DNA from 4 places in the Paraburkholderia sp. BR14312 genome. Region 2 is predicted to be linked to each of the others. Evidence: predicted binding sites of a transcription regulator. Region 2 holds the regulator's gene; each other region holds the start of a gene.
What was found. The regulator HrcA, encoded in region 2, represses chaperone genes, less so after heat shock. The targets are predictions, from matches to a motif close to TTAGCACTCNNNNNNNNNGAGTGCTAA.
Positions count from the first base shown of each region.

Region 1: a site for HrcA is predicted at 1,364-1,390, ahead of rpoH (RNA polymerase sigma factor RpoH). Genes of this name have one in related genera too.
Region 3: a site for HrcA is predicted at 1,491-1,517, ahead of AB3X98_RS17230 (co-chaperone GroES). Genes of this name have one in related genera too.
Region 4: a site for HrcA is predicted at 1,441-1,467, ahead of groES (co-chaperone GroES). Genes of this name have one in related genera too.

Region 1 is NZ_JBFPKI010000014.1:120,243-124,040, forward strand. It holds gene leuA (2-isopropylmalate synthase) at 1-298, shown strand, start outside; gene AB3X98_RS33285 (nuclear transport factor 2 family protein) at 489-872, opposite strand; gene rpoH (RNA polymerase sigma factor RpoH) at 1,446-2,381, shown strand; gene cydP (cytochrome oxidase putative small subunit CydP) at 2,573-2,875, shown strand; gene AB3X98_RS33300 (cytochrome ubiquinol oxidase subunit I) at 2,862-3,798, shown strand, end outside.
Region 2 is NZ_JBFPKI010000003.1:497,586-501,383, reverse strand. It holds gene recN (DNA repair protein RecN) at 1-391, opposite strand, end outside; gene AB3X98_RS11525 (NAD kinase) at 487-1,398, opposite strand; gene hrcA (heat-inducible transcriptional repressor HrcA) at 1,659-2,678, shown strand; gene hemH (ferrochelatase) at 2,872-3,798, shown strand, end outside.
Region 3 is NZ_JBFPKI010000005.1:489,622-493,419, forward strand. It holds gene groL (chaperonin GroEL) at 1-1,130, opposite strand, end outside; gene AB3X98_RS17230 (co-chaperone GroES) at 1,157-1,447, opposite strand; gene AB3X98_RS17235 (family 2A encapsulin nanocompartment cargo protein cysteine desulfurase) at 1,682-3,676, opposite strand; gene AB3X98_RS17240 (family 2A encapsulin nanocompartment shell protein) at 3,651-3,798, opposite strand, start outside.
Region 4 is NZ_JBFPKI010000003.1:363,196-366,993, reverse strand. It holds gene AB3X98_RS10980 (hypothetical protein) at 1-720, opposite strand, end outside; gene groES (co-chaperone GroES) at 1,562-1,852, shown strand; gene groL (chaperonin GroEL) at 1,897-3,537, shown strand; gene AB3X98_RS10965 (hydroxymethylpyrimidine/phosphomethylpyrimidine kinase) at 3,747-3,798, opposite strand, start outside.

The DNA.
Region 1 (3,798 bases), on a different contig from region 2:
CTGGGAAGGCCGTGATGTGGCCATGCCGGCTGCCACGAGCAGCGATGAGGCACATGCGCAAGCTGTGGCCGCCGCCATCGCGGCAATCGCCGGCGAGCACATTGAAATCACGTCGTTCGAGACTGGGCGCACCTCGCAGGGCGGTACGGCCGTGTTCGTCGGCGCGCGCGTGGGCGGCCAGCCGCTGCGCCACGGCATCGGCGTGGGCGAAGACGCGGTCCATGCGTGCGTCGCGGCAGTGGTCAGCGCGGTGAACCGCGCGACGTGGCCGCAAGTGGATCGGCGCGCGGCGGCCTGACGCCTTTCGCGCGTGTCGCGCGCTGTGCGCGAAGCAGTTTGGCCTTTCGCGCGTGTCGCGCGCTGTGCGCGAAGCAGTTTGGGTTTCAGCAGGGAAATCGGCGGCATTGTTGAGCGCCGGCGGCAAAACGGGCCGCCGGCGTGCGCCTGAAGCGCCTACACGGCGTTTCAGCGAGCGGACTTACCGGTCGTCACTCGATCGCGCAACGCGTCGCCTGCCATGCGAGCAGACGCCAGTGGCCCCCTTCCTGCGTCTGGATCGCCGTATAGGCAATCGGAAAGAGCAGCGCACCGTTGTTCGCTTCCATCTCGATCAACACGCGGCCGGAGACCACGCAGGCCTCGTTGCCCGCGTGCAGCACGTCCTGCGACTGGATCTCGATCTGGCGGTAGCGGCGGCGGCCGGCCGTGATCGCGTCGATGAACTGCTGCTTGGTCTCGCGTTTGCCGTTGGTGTGGACGAAGGTCGCGTGATCGGACAGCAACTGGTCCAGCGACGTGCCGTCGCCGTCGACCATCGCGCGAAAGCGCTCGCGCTCAAGTCCGCGAATCGCATCGATCAGTTTTGCCGCCATCGCTCGAGCCCCTTGCGCGTTGGCCCGCGCCTGAGCGCAGATCTCCGCCGAAGATTTCTGCATACGTCTGGCTGAAATTTATACCAGGTTTTGGCACAAGGATACTTGCGATCAAAGACATCGCCTCCATTTATGGTGGATACGCCACGCGCCCGGTGAGAACTGCGCCTGGCGTAACGACATCTCCGCGGCCGCGCCCGGATGTCGCAGCGCAGCACTTTCCGCTTTATCCGATGTCTATTTCTCAGATTGTGTGACAAGGTCCTGGCGCTGCGCGGCCCGTCGAACGTCGCTGATTTCACCCCTTATTTCCCGCGCACTTCGCGCCGGACGCTGTCCCGTTCTAGAGTGTTCCTTCGGCCTGCCCCTTCGCAGGCCTGCGCCGGGCGCTGGGCCCCGCCCTGCTTGATTGCCGGCGTTTAATGTAATCTATCGATACAACCATTTCGATAGGAATCAAGGAACCTTGAAGCCCCTACAGACTCCAAGTATTAGCACTCGGGGATTCAGAGTGCTAACATCCACCGTGGAGTCGGTGTCTGACTTTCGCAAGATTCCTGAGGAGTTCGCTACGTGAGCAACGCAATGACCATGACCCTTCCGAGTACGCGGAGCCCGTCGTCGGCCAAGGCCGGGGGCTCATTGGCGCTCGCGAATGCTTCCCTGTTGCCCGGCCAGCTGGGCAACATCGACGCTTATATTCAGGCCGTGAACCGGATCCCGATGCTGACGCCACAAGAAGAGCGTCAGTTCGCGACCGAGTTTCGCGAGCAGAACAATCTTGAAGGCGCGCGCCGCCTGGTGCTGTCGCACCTGCGCCTCGTGGTGTCGATCGCGCGTAATTATCTCGGCTATGGCCTGCCGCACGCCGACCTGATCCAGGAAGGCAACATCGGCCTGATGAAGGCCGTGAAGCGCTTCGACCCCGAGCAGAACGTGCGCCTGGTGTCGTACGCCATGCACTGGATCAAGGCTGAGATCCACGAATACATCCTGCGCAACTGGCGCATGGTGAAGGTCGCCACGACAAAGGCGCAGCGCAAGCTGTTCTTCAACCTGCGCAGCCACAAGCAGGGCCTGCAGTCGTTCACGCCGGAAGAAATCGACGGCCTCGCGCAGGAACTGAACGTGAAGCGCGAAGAGGTCGTGGAGATGGAAACGCGCCTGTCGGGCGCCGACATCGCGCTCGAAGGCCAGACCGAAGACGGCGAGGAGTCGTTCGCCCCGATCGCCTGGCTCGCCGACTCGCACAGCGAGCCGAGCGCCGTGCTCGCCGCACGTTCGCGCGACCGCCTGCAGTCGGACGGCATTGCGAGCGCGCTGGAAGCGCTCGACGCACGCAGCCGCCGCATCATCGAGGCGCGCTGGCTCAACGTGGACGACGATGGTTCGGGCGGCTCGACCCTGCACGAGCTGGCCGACGAGTTCGGCGTTTCGGCCGAGCGCATTCGCCAGATCGAGGCGAGCGCCATGAAGAAGATGCGCACCGCCCTCGCCGACTACGCGTAAGCGTCGCCAGGTCTCACCGCCGGCACACCGAAAACCCCGTTCCCGCGAACGGGGTTTTTCTTTTGCGCGCACCACACGCTGCGCACCTTCGCACCGGCCTCGCTGATTCCACCCTAAGATGATTTCGAGGTGGTGAGCCAGAGGCCGCGCCGCGGTCTGGCCTCGTAACGCGTTCGAGGGCACCCGTCGCCATGATCCCGGCATCCGGTCAACGCCAGCGCACATCGTCGCTGCTGCGCACGCGCATCCTCCAGTGGATGCGCGGCCCCACCTTCGCGCGCGATATTGCCCTCGTTCTCGCCGTCAAGCTCGTCCTCTTGATGGCGCTCAAATACGCGTTCTTCAATCATCCGCAGGCAGAAGACATGAACATGCCGCCTGCCGCTGTCGCGCAGGCCATCCTGGCCGTGCCCGAGTCTACGGCGCTCAAGCCGTCAGTGTCCCAATCCCCGACCATGCCGCCCCCGCGAGGAGACCGTCATGCCCACGATTGAATCGGTGGAACTCTCGCGTCTTCAGTTCGCCATCACCGCGCTCTACCACTTCCTGTTCGTGCCCCTCACGCTCGGCCTCTCATGGCTGCTCGTCATCATGGAGTCCGTCTATGTGATGACCGGCAAGGAGATCTACAAGGACATGACGCAGTTCTGGGGCAAGCTCTTCGCCATCAACTTCGCGATGGGCGTCACCACCGGTCTCACGATGGAGTTCCAGTTCGGCACCAACTGGTCGTACTACTCGCACTACGTGGGCGACATTTTCGGCGTGCCGCTCGCCGTGGAAGGGCTCGCGGCGTTCTTCCTCGAATCGACCTTTGTCGGGGTGTTTTTCTTCGGCTGGAATCGCCTGTCGAAAGGCGCACACCTCTTCACCACGTTTCTCGTCGCGCTCGGCTCGAACCTCTCGGCGCTGTGGATTCTCATCGCCAACGGCTGGATGCAGAACCCCGTGGGTGCGTCGTTCAACTACGAAACCATGCGCATGGAACTCACCAGCCTGTTCGCGGTGATCTTCAACCCCGTCGCGCAGGTGAAGTTCGTGCACACGGTTTCGGCCGGCTATGTGACGGCGTCGATGTTCGTGCTCGGCATTTCGTCGTGGTACCTGCTGCGCCGGCGCGACGTCGAGTTCGCGCTGCGCTCGTACGCGATCGCCGCGGGCTTCGGCCTTGCGTCCACGCTATGCGTGCTGATCCTCGGCGACGAATCGGGCTACACCGACGGCGTGGTGCAGCAGGTCAAGCTCGCCGCCATCGAGGCCGAATGGGAAACCGCGCCCGCCCCCGCGCCGTTCACGCTATTCGGTTTGCCTAACCAGAAGGAAGAGCGCACCGACTACGCGATCCGCATTCCCTGGCTGATGGGCATCATCGCCACGCGCTCGATCGACACGCCCGTGATCGGCCTGAAAGACCTGA
Region 2 (3,798 bases):
GGCCGTGGATGTCCACCAGCATTTCGCCCAGCTCGCGCAGTTGCGCGAGCGTGGCGGGCGTCCCGTTGATGAAGGCGCGCGAGCGCCCGCCGCTGTCCACCACGCGGCGCATCATGACCGTGTGCTCGCCGTCGCCGTTCGTGAGCGCCTGCTCGTCGAGCCAAAGCGCGGCATGCGCGGGCACGTCGAACTCGGCGGTGATGTCGGCGCGGGCCTCGCCGGTGCGCACGACGCTCGCGTCGGCGCGCGTGCCGAGCGTGAGGGCGAGGGCATCGATCAGGATCGACTTGCCCGCGCCGGTTTCGCCGGAAAACACGGTGAAACCGCTATCGAATTCGAGGTCGAGCGCGGCGACGATCACGAAGTCGCGAATCGAGAGATGGCGAAGCATGGCGTCTGGTTCTGCTTTTTTGGGTTGGCTTTGACTACCGTGGGACTGCTGGCTGCATGGCAACGCACGCGCGCGCTTCACGCTAAGACGCGGGTTTAGTCCTCCGGATCGCCCTGCAGCGAGGGGTGCTCGTTCCAATGCAGCTTCTTGCGCAGCGTGCGGTAGTAGCTATAGCCGACCGGGTGCAGGAAAGGCACCGTGTGGCGCGAGCGGCGCACCTCGATCACGTCGTTCAGCTCCAGCGCCGTGAACGACTGCATGTCGAAGTTGACGTTGACGTCGCGGCCCGCCACGATCTGGATGCTCACCTTGCAGTCGTCGGGCAGCACGATCGGGCGGTTCGAGAGCGCGTGCGGCGCGATCGGTACGAGCACGATGCCTTGCAGCTGCGGATGCAGGATCGGCCCCTGCGACGAGAGCGCATAGGCGGTCGAGCCCGTGGGCGTCGCGACGATCAAGCCGTCTGAGCGCTGGTTGTACATGAAGCGGCCATCCACGTTCACGCGCAGTTCGGCCATGCCCGAAAAGCCGCTACGGTTCACGACCACGTCGTTGAAGGCGAGCGCGTGGTAGATCGGGTCGCCGTCGCGGGTGATGCGCGACTCGAGCAGCGAGCGCTCCTCGCGCTCGAACGAGCCCGCGAGCAGTTGCGGCACGACCTCCTGCATCTCGGAGAACGCGATGTCGGTAATGAAGCCGAGCCGCCCGTGGTTGATGCCGATGAGCGGCGTGCGGTAGGGCGCGAGCTGGCGGCCGATGCCGAGCATCGTGCCGTCGCCGCCGAGCACGACGGCCACGTCCGCGCGCGCGCCGATTTCGGACGGCTGCAGCGCGGGATAGCCTTGCGCGCCGATTTCCTCTGCGGTTTGCGCTTCGAACACGACCTCGAAGCCGCGCTTCGAAATGGTCTGGGCGAGCGCCGTCAGCGGCTCGGCAATGCCCGGCGTATTGCTGCGCCCAACGAGCGCAACCGTCTTGAACTGGCTCTGGATCTTCTGGATCTGCATGCCGGCATTACACCATAGTCAGGTCACGAAAAGAACCTGGCGCAAGCCGGGCGCGGCCCGCCAGGCCTTGCGCGCCGCGCCCTCCCGCCCTAAGCCGGTGACACGGCGATGACAACGCGCGATGTGCCAGACGATGTGCAATGCAACATGCCCGGCGGCAACGGGCGAAACCGGGCCGCCCCGCGCTGCGGGCCTGCCCGTCGGGCCCGACCTGGCGGCGCACTCGCGGCCAACCCGCCATTAGGCTAAAATTTTGAGTCATGCTAGATCCCCGCGCACAAACCCTCCTCAAGACGCTGATCGAGCGCTACATCGCCGAAGGTCAGCCGGTCGGCTCGCGCACGCTGTCGCGCTATTCCGGCCTGGAACTGAGCCCGGCGACGATCCGCAACGTCATGTCGGACCTCGAGGAGCTGGGTCTCGTGTCCAGCCCGCATACCTCGGCCGGGCGTGTGCCCACGCCGCGCGGCTATCGCCTGTTCGTCGACACCATGCTCACCGTCGAGCCCAGTTCGGACGACGACGCGCTCACGCGGGCGGTAAAGACCACGCTGCGCCCCGGCGAGCCGCAGAAAGTGGTGGCGGCGGCGGCCAGCGTGCTCTCGAACCTCTCGCAGTTCGCGGGCGTGGTGCTGACGCCCCGGCGCAGCCACGTGTTCAAGCAGATCGAGTTCATGCGCCTGTCCGACAAGCGCATCCTGCTCATCATCGTGACGCCCGAAGGCGACGTGCAGAACCGCATCATGGCGACGCAGCGCGACTTCACGCCTTCCGAGCTCATCGAAGCCTCGAATTACATTAACGCGCACTTCGCGGGCCTGTCGTTCGACGAGGTGCGCCGCCGCCTGCGCGAGGAAATCGACGCGCTGCGCGGCGACATGACCACGCTCATGCACGCGGCCGTAACCGCGAGCACCGAAGAGCCCGAAAGCGGCGACACCTTGCTCATTTCCGGCGAGCGCAACCTGCTCGAAGTGGCCGACCTTTCCTCGGACATGGCGCGCCTGCGCAAGCTCTTCGACGTATTCGACCAGAAAACCAGCCTGCTGCAGCTGCTCGACGTCTCGAGCCACGCGCAGGGTGTGCAGATTTTCATCGGAGGCGAGTCGCAACTCGTGCCGATCGAGGAAATGAGCGTGGTGACGGCTCCCTACGAGGTGAACGGCAAGATCGTCGGCACGCTCGGCGTGATCGGACCGACGCGCATGGCGTACAACCGCGTGATTCCGATCGTCGACATCACGGCGCGCCTGCTCTCGCTCACGCTCAGCCAGAACTGAGCGCCGCATCGGGCACCCCCGCCTTTCCGACGATCATCCCTCGAAAGGCATGGTGCGCGCCATCGGCCGAATGGCCAACGCGCGGTGGTCACCCGCAGCGTCGCGGGTCCGGTTTGGCCCGCCAGGACCGCCCGCTATAATGCTTGTTTCATGCAACCGTTGCTGCGCATTCGCGCGGCGCCACTGATCGCCTATGCGTTTCGACCTGGAGCGGCCTTCGCAGTCCGCCGCGGCGCATCGCGTCGCCGTGCTGCTCATCAACCTGGGCACGCCGGACGCGCCCACGCCGCGCGCCGTGCGCCGCTATCTCGCGCAGTTTCTGTCCGATCCGCGCGTGGTCGAGATTCCGGCGCCGATCTGGCAGGTCATCCTGCGCACGCTGATCCTGCCGTTTCGCGGCCGGTCGTCGGCGAAGAAGTACGCGGCGGTCTGGACGCCCGAGGGTTCCCCGCTGCGCGTGCATACGCAGAAGCAGACCGACGGCCTGCGCCATCTGCTGCAAATCAACGACTACACGGTCCTCGTCGATTACGCGATGCGCTACGGCACGCCCGACATCCCGGCGATGCTGAACCAGCTCAAGCTCGCGGGCGCGGAACGCATCCTGCTCATGCCGATGTATCCGCAGTACTCGGCGTCGACCACGGCCACGGCGTTCGACGCGGCCTTCGCCGCGCTGCGCCGCATGCGCAACCAGCCGGAAATCCGCACGGTGCGCGGCTATCACGACCATCCGGCGTATATCGCGGCGCTCGCGGCGCAGGTGCACCAGTACTGGCACGCGCACGGCAAACCCAATTTCGCGGCGGGCGACCGGCTCGTGCTGAGTTTTCACGGGGTGCCGAGCCGTACGCTCGATCTGGGCGACCCGTACCACGACCAGTGCCAGCAAACGGCCGCGCTCCTCATGCACGCGCTGGAGCTAACGCCGGTCGAATGCCGCGTGACCTTCCAGTCGCGTTTTGGGCGGGCGCAATGGCTCCAGCCATACACGGCGCCCACGCTGCGGGAACTGGGCGCGGGCGGCGTGCACCGTGCGGACGTGTTCTGCCCTGGTTTCACGGCGGATTGCCTGGAAACCATCGAGGAAATCGGCATGGAAGTGCGCGACGAGTTCCTG
Region 3 (3,798 bases), on a different contig from region 2:
GCCACGCCGCCCGCCAGCTTCGCCACACGTTCCTGCAGCTTCTCGCGGTCGTAGTCGGAGGTCGCTTCCTCGATCTGCACGCGAATCTGCTTCACACGCGCCTCGATGGCGCCGGCTTCGCCCGCGCCGTCGATCACCGTGGTGTTTTCCTTGCCCACCTCGATGCGCTTGGCCTGGCCCAGTTCCTGGAGCGTGGCCTTCTCCAGCGTGAGGCCCGTTTCCTCGGCGACCACCTGGCCGCCCGTGAGGATCGCGATGTCTTCGAGCAGCGCCTTGCGGCGGTCGCCGAAACCCGGCGCCTTCACGGCCACCGTCTTCAGCACGCCGCGAATGTTGTTGACGACGAGCGTGGCGAGCGCCTCGCCCTCGATATCCTCGGCGATCAGCAGCAGCGGGCGCCCGGCCTTCGCCACCTGTTCGAGCAGCGGCAGCAGGTCGCGAATGTTCGAGATCTTCTTGTCGTGCAGGAGGATGAACGGATTGTCGAGTTCGGCGACCTGCTTGTCCGGGTTGTTGATGAAGTACGGCGAGAGATAGCCGCGATCGAACTGCAAGCCCTCCACGACGTCGAGTTCGTCGGCGAGCGACTTGCCGTCTTCCACCGTGATCACGCCTTCCTTGCCCACGCGATCGATCGCCTCGGCAATGCGCTGGCCAATCGACTCCTCGCCGTTGGCCGAAATGGTCGCGACCTGCGCAATCTCCTTGCTCGTCGTGGTGGGCTTGCTGATCTTCCTGAGTTCTTCAACGGCGGCCACCACCGCCTTGTCGATGCCGCGCTTCAGGTCGAGCGGGTTGAGCCCCGCCGCCACGTACTTCTGCCCTTCGCGCACGATCGCCTGCGCAAGCACGGTGGCGGTCGTGGTGCCGTCGCCCGCTGCGTCGCTCGTTTTCGAGGCGACTTCCTTGACGACCTGCGCGCCGATGTTCTGGAGCTTGTCGGCCAGTTCGATTTCCCTGGCGACCGAAACGCCGTCCTTGGTCACGACGGGCGCGCCGAAGCTGCGTTCGAGCACGACGTTGCGGCCCTTCGGGCCGAGCGTGACCTTGACGGCGTCGGCGAGCAGGTTCACGCCTTCGATGAGTTTGGTGCGGGCGATGTCGCCGAATACGATGTCTTTGGCTGCCATGATGACGTGCTCTCTCAGGTTCTCGCTTATTGATTGACGACTGCGACGATGTCTTCTTCGCGCAGCACGAGGAGTTCGTTGCCGTCGACCTTCACGGTCTGCCCCGCGTATTTGCCGAACAGCACGCGGTCTCCCGCGTTCAGGTCCGGCGCAATGCGGCGGCCGTCGTTGTCGCGGCGGCCCGGTCCCACGGCCAGCACTTCGCCCTGGTCGGGCTTTTCGGCGGCGCTATCGGGAATGACGATGCCCGAAGCGGTGCGGGTTTCCTGGTCGAGTCGTTTGACGATCACGCGATCGTGCAGTGGGCGCAGGCTCATGGGTGGCTTCCTTGCGGTTATCTCTCGGTTATTCGCGGTGAAAATGGCACTCGCCTCGTGCGAGTGCTGATGGAAAACCGAGTATAGAAAGCCGGCGCGCGCCGCTCCAATAACGGATTGGCAGATCGATATCTCACGAACGGGCTTATCGATATCGCGCGGAAGTGGAAAACGGAAAGGAGAGAGGAAAAGAGGAAGCGGAGCGGCGTCAGGCAACGCCGCTCCGGGGTCGTGTTACTGCCGCGGCGCCAGACCGCGAACGACCGACACGAGCGCATCGACCTCTTCGCACGTGTTGTAGAACGCGAGCGAGGGCCGCACGGTGGCTTCCAGACCGAAACGGCGCAGAATGGGCTGGGCGCAATGGTGCCCCGCGCGCACTGCAATGCCTTCGCGGCTCAGCGCCTGCCCCACCTCTTCGGTGCTGTAGCCCTTCAGCACGAACGACAGCACGCTGGCCTTGTCGCGAGCCGTGCCCACGAGGCGCACGCCCGGCACCGGCGCGAGCACGCTCGTTGCGTAGGCAAGCAGATCGTGCTCGTAACGCGCGATGTTTTCGATGCCGACGCGGCTCACATAGTCCAGCGCGGCGCCCAGCCCCACCGCATCGGCGATATTGCCGGTGCCCGCTTCGAAGCGCGACGGCGGCGGCTGGAACACCGTCCGCTCGAACGTCACGTCCTGGATCATGTTGCCGCCGCCCTGCCATGGCGGCATGTTTTCCAGCACCTCGCGCTTGCCGTACACCACGCCGATGCCGGTCGGCCCATAGATCTTGTGGCCCGAGAACACGAAGAAGTCCGCATCGAGCGCCTGCACGTCCACCCGCATGTGCGAAATCGACTGCGCGCCGTCGACCAGCGCCTTCGCGCCCGCGCGATGCGCAAGCTCCACGATCTCGTCCACGGGCACGACCGTGCCCAGCGCGTTCGACACCTGCGTGACCGAGACGATCTTCGTGCGGTCGTTGAGCAGTTTGCGGTACTCGTCCAGCAGCACCTGGCCCGAATCGTCGACCGGAATGACGCGCAGCCTGGCGCCCTTGAGCGCGGCGAGCTGCTGCCACGGGACGATGTTCGCGTGGTGCTCGAGATGCGAGACGATGATCTCGTCGCCCTCGCCCACGTTCTGCACGCCCCAGGTCTTCGCGATCAGGTTGATCGCCTCGGTCGTGCCGCGCACGAACACGATCTCTTCGGGCGACGATGCATTGATGAAGCGCTGCACCGTCTTGCGTGCATGCTCGTACGCGTCGGTCGCTCTCGCCGCGAGCGTGTGCGCCGCGCGGTGAATGTTCGAGTTCTCGTGCGCGTAGAAGTACGCGAGGCGATCGATCACGGCCTGCGGCTTGTGCGTCGTCGCGGCGTTGTCGAACCACACCAACGGCTTACCGTTCACGCGCTCCTGGAGGATCGGGAAGTCGCGGCGCACCGCATTGACATCGAAAGGCGGATGCGCGCCGCGCAACGGCACCCCCTGGCTCACGCCTGGCGCCGCTGCCCGTTCGTCGAGAAAGTATCGCGCGGGGCCGCCGTTTGCATCGTAGTCCCGATGATCGAGCGTCAGCAGGCCACGCAGCGCATCGTCGCCCGGCAAGCCGAACGCTTCGGGAGAGGCGAGCCCGTGCACCGGCACCTCGATATCGCGCGCCGTATCGCGCCAGCCGTTGCCCGCCGTTTCCGTGAAGTAGAACGGCGAACGCTCGCTCGTCGTGGCTCGCACGGGCTCGGGCGGCTCGGACACGGCGTACGCTTGCGGCACGCCAAGCAGCGCACCGCCCGCGCGCGGCTCCAGCGCCGGTGCGACCGTCACCGCGTTGTCGGGCAGCCCGTTCGCCGCCGCCGCGTGCGGCGCGAGCGCGGGTACGCGATTGCCGAGCGAAAGCACGTGCGTGGGCGCGGAAGGCGCGAGATTCAAGCCCGGTGCCTTGCCTTGCGGCGGCGCGAAGCCCGGCACGCCCGTGCCGGTGCCGCCCGGACCCGCGAGCGGTGAGCCCGCCGGCGCCGGATTGCTGACCGAGGCAAGTATCGGCGCGGCCGCGGGCAAGGCGGACGGCACGCCGCCTACCGCGCCGCTTCCTGCCGCGACGCCGGGCGCGCCTGCGCCGCCCGGCAACGTGCTGAAGAACTCGTTGGCGAGCCGCGCAAGCGTGGCGGGATCCGGCAGTCCGCCCGGCAACGGCGGATGCGCGATCTCCGTTGGGTTAGCGGTAGGTGTCAGGGTAGTCATGGTACTTGCCGATTTCCACGTCATCGAGCACAGCCAGCGCATCCGGCGAATGCACCGCCAGCGAGCAGTACAGCGAGATCAGATACGACGCGATCGCCTGGTTGTTGATGCCCATGAAGCGC
Region 4 (3,798 bases), 130 kb from region 2:
GCTCGTATCCGCACTTTCGACGTCCGTTGGATGCCCGTTAGCTGACGTGCCACTCGCGCTCGGCAGCGGGGGAGGTGACGCGACTGTGGCCGGGGCGTTCGGCGCGGCCGGCGCGGCGGCGCCCCAATCCCGCGACGACGGCAGCGGAACGCTGCTTGCATCGCGCGGCCGCGGCACAGCCGCGTCCGATCGCGCGGTGCCGATCGGCGTACGAAGCGGCGACCAGCCCGTCGCCAGGATGGCGCGCTCCATCAGCGATCGTGCGTGCAGGCTGGCCGGATCTATCGCGAGCGCCAACGATGCCTGTTCTCGCACGCAATCCCAGGCACGTTGCGAGGCACATCGGTCCGCGCTTTGCAGCGCATCATCGCGGCGTTGCTCCGCAGGTGCGCTGTCGCGCTGCATCTCGCGCGCTGTCTGATTGTTCGCGCCACGTGGAAGTGTGGCATTCGCGCTTGGCAAGCTTTTCTCCGCGAGGCTCGCGCGCGTGACGCGTACTTCTCTTTCCTGGCCGCGCCTTTCGCCGTATAGCAGAAACGCAGCGTATGCGATTGCGACAATGAACCAGGCGAGCAAAACGCCCTTCACGAAGCGCCCTTTACCGGTGCGCCAGAACGGCCGGTGTTCCTCGAGTTGATAGTGGTGCAAATAGTCTGCGTGCACCGCCGGGCGATGGGATGCGGCCGCGCCGGCAAGCGACACCTTTTCAACGGCAGGCATAGGCGCTGCGGCGGAACCGATGACTCTTAAGGTGGCTTTCGGGCGCGCGTGCGCAGCCGCGTCGAGCGGGCGATCCGTGCCGCAATAAGGGCAGGAATCGACGTGCTGATAGAGCGTCCCGCCACAGAACTTGCATGGTGTGGGGAAACTCTGGTTACGAGTCATCTGAACTGACATGCTGTCGTTCCACCGTCATGGCGACGCCATTTCGGCATGTTCAGGATCGTCGTTGAAGCGATCGGCGAAGCCTCGCGGAACTCACGATCTGCATGCGCAGGAGAGCGGCGGTGCCCGATCGGGCGCAGCCGCTCGAAAGATCATATGAGTGATTTTCCGTTCATCCGTTGATTGCCGGTGTTGCCTACCGCACATATGCGCTGCCTGCGAGCAGTAGGGCGCCAACAAACCGCTTGCGCATATAAATCGCGCCGGATCATGGCAAGATCGGGGATTTCCCCGAGAGGCGTCCCGGAGGACCCGGCGGGCTGGGGCCCGCTTGCTGGATGCCGTTGCTTCCAGAGTCATGCGGTTTCTTAAGGGGTCGGATGGTGAGGCAATCTATCCTATTGTTTTTATTAGAAAATATTTAGATATGGCACGGAAGCCCGACATCCAATAGTTTCCACCTGAACTAGCAAGAGTGCCTCTGGGGTTGAATCAATTTCAACGGAAATTCCCCATTCCGCCCCTTCTTGAATTTGTCACTCCCCGTCCATATAATTAGCACTCACCGCATGAGAGTGCTAACAACTCCGGTGCGAACAACATCTCTGGCTGGCGGGTTGCCGGCAGCCAGGTTTTCTTGAGTCGCTTCAAGTCCTAATCAAGAGAGGATCTATCCATGAACCTTCGTCCTTTGCATGATCGCGTGATCGTCAAGCGCCTGGATCAAGAAACCAAGACCGCTTCGGGCATCGTGATCCCGGACGCAGCGGCAGAAAAGCCGGATCAAGGCGAAGTCCTGGCCATCGGCCCGGGCAAGCGCGACGACAAGGGCGCCCTGATCGCGCTCGACGTGAAGGTCGGCGATCGCGTTCTGTTCGGCAAGTACGCTGGCCAGACCGTCAAGGTCGATGGCAACGAACTGCTCGTGATGCGTGAAGAAGACATCATGGCCGTGGTGAACAAGTAAGTTCATTCCACCGCTCACTATTCAAGAATTCAAGGAGTTAGAAGATGGCAGCTAAAGACGTCGTGTTCGGCGATTCCGCCCGTTCCAAGATGGTTGAAGGCGTGAACATTCTCGCCAACGCAGTGAAGGTCACGCTGGGTCCGAAGGGCCGCAACGTGGTGCTCGAGCGCTCGTTCGGCGGCCCGACGGTCACCAAGGACGGTGTCTCGGTCGCAAAGGAAATCGAGCTCAAGGACAAGCTCCAGAACATGGGCGCGCAAATGGTCAAGGAAGTTGCTTCCAAGACCAGCGACAACGCCGGTGACGGCACGACGACGGCTACGGTTCTGGCCCAGTCGATCGTCCGCGAAGGCATGAAGTACGTCGCATCGGGCATGAACCCGATGGACCTGAAGCGCGGCATCGACAAGGCCGTCGCAGCAGCAATCGAAGAGCTGCGCAAGGTCAGCAAGCCCTGCACGACCAACAAGGAAATCGCTCAAGTCGGCTCGATCTCGGCAAACAGCGACACGTCGATCGGCGACCGTATCGCTGAGGCGATGGACAAGGTCGGCAAGGAAGGCGTCATCACCGTCGAAGACGGCAAGTCGCTGCAAGACGAGCTGGAAGTCGTCGAAGGTATGCAGTTCGACCGCGGCTACCTCTCGCCGTACTTCATCAACAACCCGGACAAGCAAGTCGCCGTGCTGGAAAGCCCGTTCGTCCTGCTGTTCGACAAGAAGATCTCGAACATCCGTGATCTGCTGCCGGTTCTGGAACAAGTCGCGAAGGCTGGCCGTCCGCTGCTGATCATCGCTGAAGACGTCGAAGGCGAAGCGCTCGCAACGCTGGTCGTCAACAACATCCGCGGCATCCTGAAGACCGTCGCCGTCAAGGCTCCGGGCTTCGGCGACCGTCGCAAGGCCATGCTGGAAGACATCGCGATCCTGACCGGCGGTCAAGTCATCGCTGAAGAAACCGGCCTCACGCTCGAAAAGGCAACGCTGGCCGAACTCGGTCAAGCCAAGCGCATCGAAGTGGGCAAGGAAAACACGACGATCATCGACGGCGCTGGCGAAGCCGTGAACATCGAAGCGCGCGTGAAGCAAATCCGCACGCAAATCGAAGAAGCGACGTCGGACTACGACCGTGAGAAGCTGCAAGAGCGCGTTGCCAAGCTGGCAGGCGGCGTGGCAGTGATCAAGGTCGGCGCTGCGACCGAAGTCGAAATGAAGGAAAAGAAGGCACGCGTGGAAGACGCGCTGCACGCAACCCGCGCTGCCGTTGAAGAAGGCATCGTCCCGGGCGGCGGCGTTGCGCTGATCCGTGCACGTACGGCAATCGCCAGCGTGAAGGGCGCCAACGCAGACCAGGACGCCGGTATCAAGATCGTCCTGCGCGCCATGGAAGAGCCGCTGCGCCAGATCGTCACGAACGGCGGCGAAGAAGCTTCGGTCGTCGTGGCAGCAGTTGCCGCTGGTCAAGGCAACTATGGCTACAACGCAGCGACCGGCGAGTACGTCGACATGGTCGAAGCCGGCGTGGTCGACCCGACGAAGGTTACGCGCACCGCACTGCAAAACGCAGCTTCGGTTGCCGGCCTGCTCCTGACGACGGACGCAGCTGTTGCTGAAGTGCCGAAGGAAGATGCTCCGATGCCTGGCGGCATGCCCGGCGGCATGGGCGGCATGGGCATGGACATGTAATTGCGATCCGGAGTTGGTGCTTCAGCGCCTACTCCGGTCCCATGCAGAGCCAGGCTCACGCCGAAATTGCATCGAAGTGCACAAGTGCAGGGGACGCGCCGTGAGGCGTGTGCCCCTAGCCCGAAAAGAAGAGCCCGCAGCGATGCGGGCTTTTTTTCGTCTGTGCGGTTTGCACGCCTGGCCTCCGCGCAGAAGGCCAAGCCGTGGTCTTATTGCTTCGCTTCGCCGGGCGAGGCTTCGTCGGCGTCCGTGTCGTTGCTG